DNA from 4 places in the Bacillus sp. OTU530 genome. Region 1 is predicted to be linked to each of the others. Evidence: predicted binding sites of a transcription regulator. Region 1 holds the regulator's gene; each other region holds the start of a gene.
What was found. Region 1 encodes Rex, which represses fermentation and respiration genes when NADH is low (regulators of the CRP and FNR family bind a similar motif). Its sites were predicted from a motif close to TTGTGAAATATTTCACAA; they were not measured.

Region 1 (4,677 bases):
GTGGATAAGGAAAACTCGCCGATTGGCGAGCCCCGCCCTTGGGTGAAGACAGAGGCGTAGTTGCCCTTATACTTTATTCTTAAAATTTCCCGCTACGTCGAATGGTCTTCCAGCTAGAAATTTATCCTTTCTTAAAGTGTAATAAAAAAGTCAGTGAAGCACTGACTTTTTTATTATGACTGGGTCATGTTGGTTCTTGGCAGGACACCGTCTAAACTTATTCTTGTAGGTTCTCCCACTCGGCCATATCAAGCTCAAGCTGCTCTTGCAGGGCTTGCTTTTCTGCATTGATTTGCTGAACCTGCTCATAATCTTGAAACACCTCGGGAAGACAGAGCTTTTCTTCTAATGCTGCAATTTGCTCTTCCCACTCCATAATGCGTGCCTCAAGCTCTTCAATCTTCCGGATTCGTTGTCGCTCCAGCTTTTTTCGCTCTTTATCCTCAAGATAGGTTCGTTTTTCTGCTGTTTGCTCAACCTTAGCTGGCTGCCCTTGTTCCTCTTGCTGTAGTTGTGCCCGCTCTAACATTTCCGCTTTCTTTTGTACATAATAGTCATAGTCACCTAGATACTCCTCTGAGCCCTCCCTTGACAGCTCAATCACCTTTGTAGCTACACGATTGATAAAATAACGGTCATGGGAAACAAATAAAAGGGTGCCAGGAAAATCGATTAAGGCATTCTCTAATATTTCTTTACTACTTAAATCCAGATGGTTTGTCGGCTCATCCAAGATTAGAAAGTTTGACCTTTGCATCATAAGTTTAGCGAGGGCGACACGAGCCTTTTCGCCACCGCTTAACGAAGAGACGGGCTTTAATACATCATCTCCAGAAAATAAAAAGTTGCCGAGAACTGTACGAATTTCTTTTTCCGGTTTTAGCGGGAATTCATCCCATAGCTCATCCAGAACACGTTTGGAGGAGGTCAAGTTTGCTTGTTCCTGATCATAGTAGCCAACCGTAACATTTGAACCAAAGGAAATCGTTCCTTGCAGCGGCTTCAGCCGTTCGATAATGGATTTTAGAAGCGTTGATTTTCCAATTCCGTTCGGTCCAACAAGAGCGATGCTGTCCCCTCGTGTAAGATGCATATGAATATGCTGAGCGATGGCCTCGTTTGCATATCCTATTTTTAAATCTTTCACCTTTAGCACATCATTTCCGCTTTGCCGGTCAATATCAAAGTGAAAGGAAGCCGATTTTTCATCGCCGAGAGGTCTTTCCATTAAGTCCATTCGTTCAAGCTGTTTTCGTCTGCTTTGCGCCCGTTTGGTTGTAGAAGCACGAGCGATATTTCGTTGGATGAAATCCTGTATTTTTGATACTTCTTCCTGCTGCTTTTCATAGCGCTTCATCTCCAGTTCATAGGAGGCAGCTTTTTCTTCTAAATATTTACTATAATTTCCTGTGAATTTTTTACTTTGCTTATTGGAAATTTCGTATACCTGTGTTACAAGACGATCCAAGAAATAGCGATCATGTGAAACAATTAAGATTGCTCCGGGATAGCCCTGTAAATACTGCTCTAACCATGTAAGTGTCTCAATATCAAGATGGTTTGTCGGTTCATCCAGAATAAGTAAATCTGGTTTTGTAAGCAGCATCTTGCCGAGAGCGAGCCTCGTTTTCTGCCCGCCGCTTAAGGTAGAGATGACTGTGCCGTGCGTTTCGATCGGAAAACCCAGCCCGCTCAATATGGAACGAATATCTGCTTCATATTGATAGCCTCCCTTTTCTTTATACGTTTGCTGTAATCTGTCATAATCGGAAAGCAGTTTATTGTAGCGCGTTTCATCAGTAAATACTTCCTCGCGTCCCATCTCTTGCTCTAGCCGGCGGATTTCCCGCTCGGTTGCTTGCAGCTCAGCGAATACGGTAATCATTTCCTCCCAAATGGTTAAGGAAGTTTCTAATCCAGTATTCTGGGCTAGATATCCCATTGTTACATCCTTTGGCTTGATGATTTCTCCTCCATCATACGATAGCTCGCCGGCAATGATTTTTAAAAGCGTAGATTTACCCGCACCGTTGCGGCCGACAAGCGCAACGCGGTCACGTGTTTGTACCTCTAGCTTTATATTTGATAGAATTACATCAGCGCCATACTGCTTTACCAATCCATTCACTTGTAGTAGTATCAATGCAATCACCTCTAGTTCGTCTCTCTTACATAAAACTTATGTTTTTCAATATAACTAAAAATAGTGTATAGTTTAAATTGAGTGACATAGTCTAGTTCTATTATACAAAGAAAGCTTTAGATGAATAAACTTCTACAAATTTATTCTAATAACATATAAAATGGAGTAGGGAGAAGCGAGGAGGGGGAACATCTATGGAGCAGCCGAAGATTCCGCAGGCAACTGCGAAACGATTGCCTTTATACTACAGGTTTATTAAAAATTTATCACTTTCTGGTAAGCAGCGTGTTTCATCAGCTGAGCTGAGTGAGGCAGTGAAGGTAGATTCCGCTACGATTCGAAGAGATTTTTCCTATTTTGGCGCATTAGGAAAAAAAGGATACGGCTATAATGTAAATTATCTTTTATCATTTTTTAGTCAAACACTCGATCAGGACGATGTAATTGGGGTTATTTTAATTGGGGTTGGGAATTTAGGAACCGCTTTCTTAAACTATAATTTCACGAAAAATAATAATACAAGGATTCAGATGGCATTTGATGTAGACACAGGAAAAATCGGGTCAACGATTGCGGATATCCCTGTTTATCATCTAGATGAACTAGAAGAGAGACTTACGGATGATATTAAGGTAGCAATTTTAACGGTGCCTTCTCATGTAGCGCAGTCAGTAACAGATCGATTGGCGAAAACTGCAATAGAAGGTATATTGAATTTTACGCCGGCTCGGATTGATGTTCCAGAGCATATTCGTATTCATCATATTGATTTGGCAGTGGAATTGCAGACGCTTGTCTACTTCCTCAAGCATTATCCAAAATAAAAAAAACGCGGCAGATGTCCCGCGTTTTTATTTTTTAGGCGTTTTTAGCTTTCGCAGCCTGATATTCAGAAGGATGAGCCTTAAGGCTAGTCCAAAATCGAATGTTGCCATAACAATTAAAAGCAGCGTATAAAAGTTCCAAATCGTAGTCTCCACACTTGTCACGGCTAAGTATGTGAAAACAGAACCGAGAACAAAATATAGTGTGGCCATAAACAGTGGTGAGCTTCGCATAATTAAAATCCTCCGATAAATGCTTGCAGTTTTTCAGCTTTTTGCATCATTCGCTCTATGTCGTCTTTAAATACAAGATTTATAAGTACAACAAAGGTATTCATCATCACATGAGCTGTGATAGGAACAATAATTCTTTGTGTTCGTACATATAGAAAGGCAAACACAATCCCCATGGACATATAAATGAGTAAATGGGAGAAATCCAAATGAACGGCAGCGAAGATTAGGGAGCTGATAATTGCCGCAACCAAAAAGTTATAACGTTTATAGAGTGTTCCAAATAAAATTTTTCTAAAAACAATTTCCTCGAGTACAGGCGCCAACACAGATGTTACAAGAATGAACCAAGGTGTGGCAGCTGCAATTTCAATGAGCTGTTCTGTGTTTTCGGAACCGGGTTCAATACCGAATACTTTCATTTCAATCATTCCTGCAATCGTCTGTGCGAAGAAGGCCAAGAAGACCCCTGTTATCATCCAAACGACTGTTGTAGCCGCATTTGATTTTTGGCCATTTGTGCTAATCTGCCCCCGGTCTTTTCTCAAAAGCCATAGAATAATGAGAAGGGCCGTGAGAAAGCTGATAATAGCCCAATGTCCGGAAGCTATCTGGAGCTTCGCCTCGCGTTCATACTGATTATACCATCCTGTTTTAATTAAAAGTGGTAGTCCGATTGCGCCGGATAGCTGCATTGCAATATATGTAACAATGATCCAGCCGTAGCGTTTATTCAAATTACATAACCCCTTTTTTGCTATAAATTTTCGTTTGTAAAAAGGAAAACAGAGTTTTGTATCGAAAACAATTTATGGTATGTGTCTCATTGTAACATAGAATACGGTTGGAACACGAAGGGAATGTTTTCGAAGCGATTGGATATACTGTGTGAGGGTCAGGATAAGCAAAACAATGGTTGTTTTCACAAATTTTGTGAGTTTTTTGCTTGCAAAAGAAAAATGGATTCATTATTATAATAAGTGTGTTAGCACTCGTTGGTATCGAGTGCTAATAAGATAAAACTTATATACTTATTGAGGAGGTTATTTTCATGCTAAAGCCATTAGGTGATCGCGTTGTGATTGAACTCGTTGAAGCAGAAGAAAAAACTGCAAGCGGTATCGTTTTACCAGGTACTGCACAAGAAAAGCCGCAAGAGGGAAAAATTGTGGCAGTCGGCACAGGTCGTGTTCTTGAAAACGGTGAGCGCGTAGCTTTAGAAGTAGCTGTAGGCGACCGTATTATCTTCTCAAAATACGCTGGTACTGAAGTGAAGTACGAAGGCACAGAATACTTAATTTTACGTGAAAGCGACATTTTAGCGGTAATCGGCTAATTTTATACATTTTTACTAAACAACTATTAGGAGGTCATGAAACATGGCAAAGGATATTAAGTTCAGTGAAGATGCTCGTCGCGCGATGCTTCGCGGTGTAGATACTCTTGCAAATGCGGTAAAGGTTACACTTGGCCCAA
Region 2 (4,677 bases), on a different contig from region 1:
CAGGTAATGCATTTTCTGGACACTGAAATAGATAAAATTAAAACCAGCTACTAAGACATGATATTAAACGTCTTTCGCTAAATTGTCAATCTATTTATGGCAGCCAAATTTGGAGATGCTATGAAAAGGGCAGGGGAGGACAATATAATTCTTACTTCTCATATGTGTGTTAGATTTTAAAGAAAACTCGCCGACTGGCGAGCCCTGCCTTGGGCGAAGACAGAGGCGTAGTTGCCCTTATACTTTATTCCTAAAATTTTCAACTACGTCAAATTGCCCTCCAGCTAGAAACTTATACTTTCTTAAAGTAGCACAAACTTCCGTCTACTTAACTAAGCCTTTGCTCTAGCCATCTCCCAATAGGGCAAGTAGCCGTTCTACAGGATAAATAATTGAAATGTGCGGCAATCCCTGCAGTTCAGCAATTCCTTCATAGGTTGTATAAACCATTAATAAAACAAATAGCAGGAGCTCTGTTTTATTTCCATATTTATGCAAATGTTTTGATATAAAATAAATTAAACCTATCATTCCCATGCTAAATAACAGTGTCTTGATTTTCATACTCCATTCCAACCAGTTAATCTTCGAAAACTGTTCTGTTTCTCCTCAGAAAAGTTATCAGAAATAGAACGAAGGGAAGCAGAATATTAAGTTGGAAAGGTATAGACACTATAATCATCTAAATGCTGCGTACACCGCTAGAAAGAGTTTGCATACATAACCCCCAGCAACACAATCGGAAGCAAAATAGCCCCTCTCTGATTAATCTTAAACGGCTCGCAAAGACAGTACACAGCACCAAACATTTTGTCCACGATTGTATGCTCCTCTATATTTAAAAAGATGCACGCGCGATTCTCATTCCCTTGTACCATCTTTCCCTATATTATGGAAATACATGTATAGCCCTTATTGAAGATTTCTGCCTTTATCAAGCCTACATTAGATTCATCTTTAGTTGAAGTCCCTTTATTTATATACTCTACAACCATACATTTAATCTTTGTGAAAAAGTTCACATAAATGAAACAAGTTACTTTTCATTCTAGCCCAATTTAATGTCATAATGTAAGAGAATTTCACAGATTTCATTACTATCACTAGCGGTCAAAAGAATAGGGGGTACGTCACATGGAAATGAAATCATTAATTGCAGTAGAGAATTTAGCCTTAAAAAAGCTGAAGATCTTCCGGCAAAGTCGTTTACGGTATATATTAAGGTCTATGTTAGCTAGTATGTTTATTGGATTTGGAGTTATTGTAGCCTTTAAAACAGGAAATTTCTTTTATATGGAGCATTCACCAGTTGCTTATCCAATGGCAGCATTAACATTTGGAGCAGCCATTATCCTAATCTCTTACGGCGGAGGAGATTTATTCACAGGAGATACATTCTACTATACATTCACGGCGCTTCGCAAAAAAATACAGTGGTTGGACGTATGGAAGCTATGGGGCATGAGTTACCTAGGAAATATTTTGGGAGCTGCCGCCTTTGCACTTTTGATTTATACAACCGGACTTTTTAATGATTCCTCCGTAAATAGCTTCTTATTGGCTGTTGTAGAGAAAAAGATGCATGTCTCAACATTTGAATTATTTTTCCGGGCTATCTTGTGTAATTGGCTTGTCTGCCTTGCCTTTTTTATTCCAATGTCCTTAAAAGAGGATGGGGCAAAGCTGTTTGTCATGATTCTATTTGTATTCTGCTTTTTCATTTCTGGATATGAACACAGTATTGCTAATATGTGTACCTTTGCGATTGCGCTTGTATTACATCATCCTGGCACAATCTCCTTTGCTGGAGTCATACACAACCTTATACCTGTTACAATCGGTAACTTAATAGGCGGCAGTATATTCATGGGTTGGATGTATTATTACGTAAATAAGCCTTATATGGGAGAACAGGAGAGAGAAGGTCACTGATAAGATTATATGATGCGGCATGCCCCCGTCTAAATTCTAGGCGGGGGCTATTGCTATTAGCTTAAAATAGATATGCGCTAGAACACATTGCCTAATCATTCACTTCTTCAGTATAATGATGGAGTTGGGAGCTTACAGAATAATGAATCCAAATTCACAATCGCAAGCTTATTGTTATACATACAGAACCCTCGAGAATAAACTAGCATCCTTTTACAGAATACTTCTATAGCATAATAGCATAACCTTGCCGATTGGCGAGCCCCGCTCTTAGACGAAGACAGAGGCGTAGTTGTACTTACAATAGATCCCTAAAATTCCTAAATATACCGAATGACTTCTAGCTGGAAATTTATCCTTTCCTACAGTGAAATAAAATCGTAGAACCGCCTTAAGAATATAGAGATGATAGGAGTAGTTAACATGGAGAAGGTACAGATATTACTGTCGACGTATAATGGAGAAAAGTATATACGTCAACAGCTAGATAGCTTGCTTGGGCAAGATTACACAAATATAAGTATTTTAATTCGCGATGATGGTTCAAAAGATGAGACCGTGTCAATTGTTGAAGCTTACAGTAAGAAGCATAATAACATCACTTTGATAAAAGGGGAGAATAAAGGGGTTATCTCTAGTTTCTTCGAACTTATACTACACGCCTCTCCTGATGCCTCCTATTACGCCTTTTGCGACCAAGACGACTTCTGGAAGCCAACTAAGATATCAAGAGCCGTAAGCTTGTTAGGGAAGGAAGATACGCGCACACCGCTGCTCTATTTCTCTCGTTTAGATATCGTAGACGAACAACTGCAGCTGTTAAAGCATTCACAAATTCCGCCGCAAGGAGCAGGATTAGAAAATGCTTTAATCCAAAATATTGCTACGGGCTGTACCATTGTGTTTAACCGAACAATGCGCGAGTTGTTTCAAGCCCACACGCCAAGAATTGAAATGGTAACGATGCACGATGCATGGTTTTACTTGTTAGGAACTGCTTTTGGTAAAGTGATCTATGATGAGCAATCTCATTTGTTATATAGGCAGCATTCCTCAAACACGCTTGGGATGGCTGATAGCAAACTAAAGAGTGCTTTAGTACGTTATAAAACCTTTAAGAAGAAGGGGCATCAAAAGCCTTACACAACACAAACAGCAGAATTTTACCGATTGTTCGAAGGAGAGCTTCAGGATCATCAAAAGAAGCTGATTCACGATTTTCTTTATAAGCGACAATCCCTGCTAGGCAGAATTTCATATGCCGTCAGCACACCTTTGTATCGGCAAAATGAGCGGGATACATTGATTTTTAAGCTGCTGTACGCATTAGATAGCTATTGAGTTGATGTTAGCAAGAAAGGTGGGCCCTGCTCTTGGGCAAAGACAGAGGCGAGTTGCACTTAAACTACATTCCTAAAGTTTCCGGCCACGTCAAATTGGCTCCTGGCTGGAAATGTATACTTTCTTAAAGTGTAAAATAAAAGAACCGTCACACAGCATGACGGTTCTTTTTTATCTGGATTATTTCGCCTCTTCTAAGTAAGCAGCCAGCGCTTCCTTCCAATCTCTTAACGGCTTAAAGCCTTGTTCAGCAATTTTCTTTTTGCTTAACACAGAATATTTTGGACGCGCAGCAGGACGAGGGAATTCCTCTGTCGTTAATGGCTTCACCTTCACATCCATGCCTGCTTGCTTGAAAATTTCTACGGCAAACTCATACCAAGAGCATACACCTTCATTTGTAGCATGGTAAATACCGTACTTGTCAGATTGCATAAGCTCAATCATAAAGCGAGCTAAATCTACTGTATATGTCGGGGAGCCTACTTGGTCATGAACAACGCCAACTTCTCCGCGCTCTTTTCCAAGACGCATCATCGTTTTCACAAAGTTATTGCCGTATACTCCAAACACCCAAGCTGTACGTACAATGAAAAACTTCTCAGCATATTCCTGGACAAATGCTTCACCAGCCAGCTTTGTTTCACCGTATGCGCCAAGCGGTGCAGTTGGCTCGTCTACTTCATACGGTTTGTTTCCTGTGCCGTTAAATACATAATCGGTGCTGACATACAGCATTTTGGCGCCAAGCTTATTAGCGGCCTGAGCTAAATACTTTGCTGCTAGGCCATTTACTTGATATGCTGTTTCGCGATCTGTTTCGGCACCGTCTACATTTGTATAAGCGGCGCAGTGAAGAATCACATCCGGCTGTATCTTCTCCATGTGAGCTGCAACTGCTTGCTCGTCTGTAAGCTCTAGAGCTGCACGATCAAGCGGATAGACCTCAAAGGCCCCTTCTTCCAGCTGCTTCAGAACATCTTGTCCAAGCTGTCCTTTTGCTCCTGTTACGACAATCTTCATTACTCTGCCCCTAATCTATTGCCATATTGTGTTTCGAAGTAGGATTGGTACTCACCAGAAATGATGTTTTCCCACCAGTCCTTGTTCTCTAAATACCATTTGATTGTTTGCTCAATTCCTGTATCAAATGTATATTTTGGCTGCCAGCCTAGCTCTGTGCGAAGCTTTGTCGCATCGATTGCATAACGGCGGTCATGGCCTGGACGGTCAGTTACATATTTAATTAAAGACTCAGGCTTATCTAACTGTTCTAGAATTGTTTTAACAATTTCAATGTTTGTACGTTCGTTATTTCCGCCAACGTTGTATACTTCACCGTTGCGTCCATTATGAAGCACAAGGTCAATTGCTTGGCAATGATCCTCTACGTGCAGCCAGTCA
Region 3 (4,677 bases), on a different contig from region 1:
TGGATACCCGCTTGCTTTAAAATCGGTGCATATTTCTTTAACAAAAGACCATTTGTTGTAAGAGACAAATCCTTCACTCCATCAATTGCTGCAAGCATCTCGATGAGCACGGGTAAATCCTTGCGAAGGAGAGGCTCTCCTCCAGTCAAGCGAATCTTTTCTACACCAAGGCGGACAAATTGTTTGGCAAGCCGAGTGATTTCCTCAAAGGTGAGCAGTTGCTCACGCGGCATAAAACAGTGATTCGGACCAAATTCCTCAATCGGCATACAATAAATGCAACGAAAGTTACAGCGGTCTGTCACTGAAATGCGCAAATCACGGAGCGAACGTTTATGCGTATCCTGTACTTTTCTCTCTTCCATCGCAGCGCTCTCCTTTCTGTCACTCTTACTCTTGTTAGAACATCTTTTATTGTAACGCTGAAACGTTAGAAATTCCAACATAAACGTTGTAGTTATTAAGAAAAGCGGCTACATCCCGCTTTTACTCCCGCAGTAAAACATCCTTTGCATAAAATGCACGGCTTTAGCGAAATTAATCCTTCATGGAGGCTTTCCCTTTATTTTCACCACAGAAGGCGCCTTTTTCCTTTGGTGTTGAAGTTATTTTGTGAAGAAGTAAGCCATGGGAGCTAGATAGCAATCCAAAAATCCCCTTTTTGTTGCGTGAGAAAATCTGACACACCCCCACTATATTCCTAAGATTTCCGACTACGTCGAATTGGCATCGGGCTAGAAATTTATGCTTTCTTACATTGAAAAAAAAGGGAAAGAGTACTTCTTTCCCTTTAGCATTAACATTTTATTTTCGCATTCCTCCTTTGATAGAAATACCAATTTAAACCAAAGGAAATGATATAAAAGACGATAAAAACGTAGAACGCTGTTGCATGTGTTCCTGTCGTTTCTACAGACCATCCAAACAATTTCGGAATAAAGAAGGAGCCGTAAGCTGCAAACGCTGCTGTGAATCCTAGTACTGGTGCAGCTTCTTTAACAGGAAAGATGTTTGGAATCATTTGGAATGTAGAGCCAGAACCAATACCCGCTGCCACAAATAATACAAGGAAGGATGCTAAAAAGCCATTAAAATCCTTTTGAGCCAAGAAATGAATAACGCCTAGCGCCCCGATTGTCATCACAACAAGCGTAAATGCCGTTACTCTAGAGCCGCCAAATTTATCAGAAATCCAGCCGCCAATCGGACGACCTGCTGCTGCTAACAATGCACCTAAGAAGGCAAGCGATAATTTTTCAGGGAATTGTGCTTTTAATAATAACGGAAATGCTGCAGAATACCCAATAAAGGAACCGAATGTTGCAACGTATAACCAAGTCATAATCCAAGTATGTTTACGCTTTACAATCACAAATTGTGCAGCTGGAGATTGCTTCACCCCCGGAACATTATCCATTCCGAGCAATGCTGCAAGCGTTACAATGATAATTGGAATGACCCAAATAAATGCTGCATTTTGCAGCCAAAGCTCTTGACCATTTTGCAATACTTGCCCTTCGCCGCCAATTGCTGCGAATGTGCCTGTTGTAATAATTAAAGGTGTAACAAACTGTACGACGGAGACACCCATGTTTCCTAGACCGCCATTAATACCAAGTGCTGTGCCTTTTTCTTTTTTTGGGAAGAAGAAGCTAATATTTGCAACAGAAGAAGAAAAGCTTCCGCCGCCAAGTCCACAAAGCGCTGCTAATAGAAGCATAGTGGAATATGGCGTGTCTGGATTTTGCACCGCCACTCCAATTCCAATTGCCGGAACTGCGAGAATAGCTGTAGAGAATACAGTCCAGTTACGTCCCCCAAACTGTCCCACACCGAACGTATATACGAAACGAAGTGTTGCGCCGACAAGGCCCGGAATTGCCGCTAATGTAAATAATTGCTCTTGCGAAAAGGCAAAACCGATATCATTTAATCTTACTGCAACAACAGACCAAATTTGCCAAACAATAAAAGAAAGCATTAACGCTGGAACAGAGATCCAAAGATTTCTTGTCGCATGGCGCCTTCCTTCCGCTGCCCAAAATGTTGGGTTTTCAGGATCCCAGTTAGCACCGATACGACCTTGTTTTTTCTTAAACTGTTTCTCTACAACAGTGGCCATATACATTCCCCTCTCTGCATTTGAGTTATTTTCATTTCAATTTTGATAGTATGGAGTGCGCTCTCTATGCTTTTATCTTATAGTGGTTGCAGAAAAAGAAATGTGATATTTATCACAAAATCAGGCTTACCTGTGACCATGTTCACAGAATATTCATCACCAGTAAGCCATAATAAAATTACAATAGTAATGAAGGGGGCTTTACGATGTTAAAGACGAGAATTACATATCAGACTGGCAATCCCGCGGAGTATATCCAAGCGCTTACCACAAGCGCTTTAGATAAATTGGTTACGATAGAGGTACGTGAGGAAACGAAGGAGGTTTCTGTTTCTTTTTCCGAAAAGCTATCATACGCACAATACGCCTTAATCCATCGTTTTCTTATTATACTGGCAGAAAAAATAAATGGACGCATCTTCGATAAAGGCAGCATGCTCGGCTATTTGCAAGATGGCACCCCTGCTTACATCGTAACAAACTGGGATGAGTGGAGCCGCTTTTTACATGAGAAAAAATTGCACTCCTCTCAAGGAGAATATGTCCATGTATACGCGAACAGCGAACTTCTTGAAAGCGGTATTTTATTGGAGTATGAAATGAGCAAGGAAGGAGAGGCATTTGCAATTACAAGCTGCACATTACTTACTTCAGAAGGGGAAGCAACCCTTCATGGGGAGGCGCTTGTATTAGAGGCGGAGCAGAGATTTTAAAGAAAACTCGCTGACTGGCGAGCCGGTAGGCGAAGACAGAGGCGAAGACAGAGGCGTAGACAGAGGCGTAGACAGAGGCGTAGACAGAGGCGTAGTTGCACTTATACTTTCCTACAGTGTAAAAAAATCCCCGCCAAGCGGGGATTTTCATCGGTTCTATAAATAAAACGATTTACATCTGTTTCTTCTTAGCCTTTTGCATAACAACGATCAAATAAAACATAGCTAAAAAACCAACTACTCCAAATCCTAGGGAGAGATAATCCGGTGTTTTAAAATTTTGTCTATTTGTTATCCATTGATAAATCGATTGAAGTGGAGCAACCGCAACAATCACTAATACAATCCAATAACCATAGCCAGAGATTTTCTTCATCATACACACTCCAATATTAGCTATACATTAGAAGCCCTTTTTTGCTTACCAGGTCCTGCTTTTCATAATACTGTAAATATTTAAAAAGGACTGTCCCATTTAGCAGGAACAGTCTTTCCTTTCATTCATGCTCCCGTAATCTTAGCTGCTGCAACGTCTCACGTAACATGGATGCAATATTATCATCTGTTACTCGAAAATATAAGCTGCACAAAAACATCTTGATGTTTTGCGTTACAATATCTCGAGCCGGCTGCACTGCCTCTTCTAGCTCAACAAAGTTTACAATCCAAGCTGCCATATACATTTCATTAATAAGTCCCTTTTCCCAAAGCGCAAGTACCACACGTACAAAATGCTCATCTTCGAAATGAGCATACACTTGCTCTCCCTGACACACCTTTTCCTTAATCACCTCTAACATCGCATATGCAAGAGATGCCTGCTCCTTTGTTAAACAACGAGCAATTGCAGCAAGAGCATCAGCTGCCTGCACAACAGCCTGTGCTTTTCCTTTTTCTTTTATATATCCTCTTACATCTTGTTCCAAATACAGATACTCTATCATTTGCTCGGCAACACTCTCTAGCTGCTCCTCTGATAAAAACGGATCACGTTCATGAAAAGATAGAATAGCAGCCAAAATAGAAGCAGAAGCAGCTCGCCGAAACACAGAATCTGTTCCATCCTCACCAATTCCATACAATAAATAATCTGGACTTAACGCTTGAAGCAATAGGCCTCTTAGCTCCTTATGACGAAACACCCCGTTTGCAATCCAGCTTGCTAACACCTCATAAATCAACTCACGGAAATCAGCATCAGTTGAACCAATTTCCTCCATAATTATTTGCGTATACGGATAAGCATCCGTATCATCAGGCACCGCGTACCTGTGATCTCGAATGAGGCGAAGCTCAGACTGTACAGTATCTTGTTCCATTTTTATCTCCCGCCCTTTACACAATTGTAGATCGATCTTTGCTATGTATAACACCTTTCAAGCATATAACATACAGCCAGAACAATGCTACTCGTTTCACTAAAGAAAACCCGCCGACTGGCGAGCCCTGCCTTTGGTCGAAAACAGAGGCGTAGCCCTACTTATACTGTATTCCTAAAATTTCTCACTACGTCGAATTGGCTTCTAGCTAGAAATTTATACTTTCTTAAAGTGTAATAAAAGCCTTGAGTCACGTTCTTTGACCCAAGGCTTTTCACACATATGTGATGGAATTGTATCCGAATGCACTTGTCATTCTGCTGTTGCTCTCTAGTTTATAGCTGTGTATCATATATCCTCGTATCATACATCCTTTGTATTTGTACTTTATGTACAACAGAATGCATAATTCTTTCATGTTCGGATCCTTTGGAGGTAGTCCAAACCACCCCGCTTAAGAATACACTCAGACAAAGCAGCCAAAACAAACACGCAATTTTATTAATCATTGCAGTCCATCCTT
Region 4 (4,677 bases), on a different contig from region 1:
TGTAATCATACAGCTTTGGAACACCTTTATGTACGTCACCTTCTGTAAAACCCATGGGAATGACTGCCCCTTCTTGCTGGAGAATGCTTGTAATCGCCTCTACACTTTGGACAGCTCTATTATAATGCAACTGCAACAGTTGTTTCGCTTCATCATCAGCATGCTCGATAAAATGTTCCAACATCCTGATGATCATCGTTTTTTCTTGATAAGTCATCCACAAATTAGCCAATTCTGACGATGTGATAGGCGCTTGACCTGATGTTGTCATTCTATATCCTCCTATGTTTTATTTTCTTACTGTAACCACAAGGACACTATTTTATAAATAAACATTTCCTACAGTGAAGCAAAAACGGCAAGGATTTATCCCCTGCCGTTTTTGTTGAATATATACGATGTTACAATAGTTATTGCGAGTGACAGCTTAACATTTAAAGAATAGGCGCCATCGTTTCTTTTAACACTTTAACAGAATGTGTAAATTGTTCTTTCTCTATCTCATTTAACTGAACCTCAACTACTTCTCTGACGCCTCCACGATTAATAATAGCAGGTGCTCCAATATAAACATCGCTATGTCCGTATTCACCATTTAAAAATACAGATACAGGCAGCACACTGTTTTCATTATTAAGTATCGCTTTTGTGATCCGAACGAGAGACATTCCAATCCCATAGTACGTAGCACCTTTTCTTTCAATAATATGATATGCCGCATCACGTACATTCACAAAGATATTCTCCATGTGTCCCTTTGTAAACTCTCCTTTTCTTTTAAGAAAATCATCCAGCGGCTCAATTCCAATTGTAGAATGACTCCAAACAGGTAATTCAGTATCACCATGTTCTCCAATAATTAATGCATGCACGCTTCTTGGGTCTACATTGAAATAATCTCCTAGCATAAAGCGTAAGCGCGCTGAATCCAAAGTTGTTCCTGAACCGATCACACGCTCCTTCGGCAGTCCAGATTCTTTCCAAGTGACATATGTTAGTATGTCTACTGGATTTGTAGCTACTAAGAAAATGCCGTTAAAGCCGCTTTCCATTACGTTTCGTACAATCTGTTTGAAAATATTAGTATTTTTCACCACTAAGTCTAGGCGTGTTTCACCGGTCTTTTGTGCTAATCCTGCAGTAATAACGACCAAATCTGCCTGTTGGCAATCCTGGTAAGTGCCGTTCCACACTTTTGTTGGCTTAGGAGCAAACGGAATCCCATGATTGAGGTCCATTGCCTCTCCCTCTGATTTAGCTTCATTCACATCTATTAAAACCAGTTCCTCTGTAATTCCTTGATTAATCATGGAATACGCATAGCTGCATCCTACAGCCCCTGTTCCAATTAAAACAACACGATTGATTTTCTGATTCATTTTCAACATCTCCCTCGCGTAAATTTGTAAGGAAAATTCTCTTACTATTGTAGCGATAAGTTTTAATATTTGATACGTTGATTATATATTAAAACTTGTGAACTTTTTCACATAAACATTGACTTATTTGTGAACTTTTTCACATTTATAACTATAAAAACATTTTAAAGAAAACTCTCTGATTGGCAAAGACAGAAGCATAGCTGCACTTACACCTTGTTCCTAAAATGTCCTGCTGCATTAAATGGTCTCCTAGCTGGAAATTGATACTTTCCTACAGTGAAAAAAACCACCTCCCCTTAATGGGAGATGGCTTCTACTACTGGACTTATTTTCACTGCACTTGCTTTAAATCCAGGCATTCTACATGTCGGATCCAAGTCCTTTGGAATTAAAAAATTCACATTTTGTGAATCAGCCCAATGAAATGGAACAAACACTGTATCCTGCCTAATCTTATCAGACCACTGGCTTCTGACCACAATGCTTCCGCGCCGTGATTCTACTTTTACAAGGCTCTGATCCTGTATATTATATTTCATCGCTGTTGCCGGATGAATTTCCATAAACGATTCGAAGTTTCTCGCTGCAAGCGACGAGCTTTTTCTCGTTTGTACACCTGTTAAATAGTGTGACATAACGCGTCCTGTTGTTAAATAAAGCGGAAACTCTCCATCTGGTTTTTCTTTCGGAACAACTGAGTTGTTTGAAACAGCAACCATTACCGCTTTGCCATCTGGATGGGCGAACGATTCTTCAAACAACCGCTTCGTTCCCGGATGTTCCGGATCCGGACAAGGCCATAAAATGCCGTTTTCCTTACGCAGACGATCGTACGTGATGCCAGAATAATCTGCAAGCCCCCCACGGCTCGCTATCCGTAATTCATTAAAAATCTCCTCGGCAGATGAGAACGAGAAGTATTCTCCCTTACCAAGCACTTTAGCAATATCGCAAAGAATTTGCCAATCGTGTCTCGCTTCCCCAGGACAAGGCTTGCTTGCTTCCCGAAGCGTAACACGTCCTTCTACGTTCGTCATCGTTCCTTCGTCTTCTAAGTAGGAGGAAGCCGGCAAAATCAAATCTGCTAATCTCGCAGTCTCAGAAATAAATAGATCAACCGCCACGAAAAACTTTAATTTTTGTAATGCCTCCTGCACAAGATGAGCATTCGGATTGGACACAATTGGATTAGAGCACATCAGCAGCATACCAGTAATCTCACCGCTATGAACCTTTTCCATCATTTCATACGCCGAAACGCCTTTTCTTGGTAAATCTTCAGCACGGACACCCCATACATCTGCAATGTACGCACGGTGCTCTTCATTTTCAATCAAACGGTAACCTGGAAGCTGGTCTGCCTTTTGACCGTGCTCCCTTGCTCCTTGACCATTACTTTGACCGGTTACAGCTCCATAACCGCAATACGGCTTACCCATTTTACCCGTAGCAAGCAGAATATTGAGAAAATTACGAACAGCAGCGGAGCCATCTGTTTGCTGTTCAACTCCTCTTGCTGTAAAAATCATCCCTGTTTCTTCACGTCCGAAGATTCCGCCTGCCTTGCGAATTTGCTCAGCTGGTACGCCTGTTAACTCCGCAATTTCATCCATATCTAGTGCGGCAACATGCTCCGCTACCTCATCAAATCCTTTTACACGCTCACGAACAAACGCTTCATCTACTAAACCTTCCTCGATAATGACTTTTAATAACCCGTTAGCTAAAGCCGCATCTGCGCCCGGCTTTACCTTTAAATGCAGGTCTGCCATTTTCGTTGTCGCTGTTTCCCTCGGGTCAATTGCAATAATATACGCACCGTTTTCCTTCGCTCTTTCAAAGTATGGCATCATTGTTGGCTGACATTCAGCAATATTTGTCCCTGCCAAAATAATGCAGCGTACATTCGAAATCTCAGACATACTGTTGGTGAATCCTCGGTCCATACCAAACGTTTGGCTTGCAGCGGATGCAGCCGCCGACATACAAAGTCTTCCATTATAATCAATATATTTGGTTTGCAAGGCAACACGAGCAAATTTCCCTAGCAAATACGCCTCTTCATTTGTAATCGATGCGCTGCCGTACACCGCTAGCGCATCATTGCCATCTTCAGCTTGAATACTTGTAAAGTTCTCGCGTATCTTCTCAAGCGCCTGCTCCCACGAAATGCGGACAAATTCACCATTTACCTTCAGTAACGGATACGTAACCCGATCACTGTGCAAAGCATGCTGATGTGCATTCATCCCTTTAATACACAAACGCCCCTCAGAAGTTGGATTGTCTTTTCCGATTGTTTTGTACTGCTTGCGCGATACAATCGACTGCTCAATCAACTGCATTTTGCATTGCATGCTGCAATATGGACATTGTGTATCGTACACACGCTCCGTTTCCGCTTCTTGCTGCCTAGATCGGAAATACTTTAATAACAATTCCGTCATAACTCTCCATCCTTTCTTGCTTATGAGTAGCTTTTACTTGATGTTTTTTGGTAATAAGCTGCATCTGCTTCCAGCCGCTCCAGCAATTGTCGACGAAGCTCTCTATCAAACAACACTTCCCTCACGTGTATGATGCCAACTCGGTCAAGCCATTGCCATGTGCGCTCCAAATAATTGGCTGTCTCTCGGTAATATTGAATAAAACCGCTGATAATTCCAACTGCCTCCTCATTCGTCTCCGCAACACAAAGCAATTGTCCGCTGCGCACATTACGCCCGCTGCTGCCGCCAACGTAGATTTCCCAGCCTCTGTCTATCCCCATAATGCCGATATCCTTCGTTGTCGAGCCCGCTCCATTATGCATACAGGCTGACACACCCATTTTAATTCGATAAGGTGTTGTCACAAATTCTGCTTGCTTTTCTAACAGAACAGCTAGCTCCAAAGCCTTATCCTTCTCACATTGACAGACATGTTCACCGATACATGTTTTTACATTTTGTACCATATTTCCATATGTCGCGCTTAATGGCATATCTAACTCAGCCCAAACGCTCGTTAAATCCTCTTGCTTCACACCCATCAATAGAATGCGCTGCTCACTCGTTATCGCTACATTCGCAATCTGATATCTTTCCGCTACATCAGCAATTTTCCGTAATTGATCTGCTGTTGTTAAGCCCCCGTACATTTGCGGAACAATGGAGTACGTGCCGTCACTTTGTACAATCGCATTCATCTGTTTGTTCATGTATAAAACTTCACGTTTGATTTCGTACTCTGGGTCAATCATTCCTAAATAATACTGCAAAGCAGGACGGCAAACAGAGCAGCCTTCGCTATCCTT

Region 2: a site for Rex is predicted at 1,007-1,024, ahead of AAHB12_RS17360 (formate/nitrite transporter family protein). Genes of this name have one in related genera too.
Region 3: a site for Rex is predicted at 2,223-2,240, ahead of AAHB12_RS23690 (NarK family nitrate/nitrite MFS transporter). Genes of this name have one in related genera too.
Region 4: a site for Rex is predicted at 1,507-1,524, ahead of AAHB12_RS21240 (L-lactate dehydrogenase). Genes of this name have one in related genera too.

What each region holds. Positions count from the first base shown of each region.
Region 1 covers NZ_JASATP010000084.1:3,377-8,053, forward strand. Annotated here, with positions in the region: gene AAHB12_RS29845 (ABC-F family ATP-binding cassette domain-containing protein) at 218-2,143, opposite strand; gene AAHB12_RS29850 (redox-sensing transcriptional repressor Rex) at 2,338-2,967, shown strand; gene AAHB12_RS29855 (YdiK family protein) at 2,995-3,201, opposite strand; gene AAHB12_RS29860 (CPBP family intramembrane glutamic endopeptidase) at 3,204-3,938, opposite strand; gene groES (co-chaperone GroES) at 4,253-4,537, shown strand; gene groL (chaperonin GroEL) at 4,581-4,677, shown strand, end outside.
Region 2 covers NZ_JASATP010000023.1:16,625-21,301, reverse strand. Annotated here, with positions in the region: gene AAHB12_RS17365 (hypothetical protein) at 346-564, opposite strand; gene AAHB12_RS17360 (formate/nitrite transporter family protein) at 1,135-1,932, shown strand; gene AAHB12_RS17355 (glycosyltransferase family 2 protein) at 2,356-3,273, shown strand; gene rfbD (dTDP-4-dehydrorhamnose reductase) at 3,454-4,296, opposite strand; gene rfbB (dTDP-glucose 4,6-dehydratase) at 4,296-4,677, opposite strand, start outside.
Region 3 covers NZ_JASATP010000043.1:31,086-35,762, reverse strand. Annotated here, with positions in the region: gene moaA (GTP 3',8-cyclase MoaA) at 1-365, opposite strand, end outside; gene AAHB12_RS23690 (NarK family nitrate/nitrite MFS transporter) at 797-2,122, opposite strand; gene AAHB12_RS23685 (hypothetical protein) at 2,329-2,835, shown strand; gene AAHB12_RS23680 (hypothetical protein) at 3,008-3,214, opposite strand; gene AAHB12_RS23675 (DUF2785 domain-containing protein) at 3,333-4,154, opposite strand.
Region 4 covers NZ_JASATP010000034.1:37,195-41,871, reverse strand. Annotated here, with positions in the region: gene AAHB12_RS21245 (DUF3231 family protein) at 1-271, opposite strand, end outside; gene AAHB12_RS21240 (L-lactate dehydrogenase) at 435-1,379, opposite strand; gene nasC (assimilatory nitrate reductase catalytic subunit NasC) at 1,679-3,829, opposite strand; gene nirB (nitrite reductase large subunit NirB) at 3,850-4,677, opposite strand, start outside.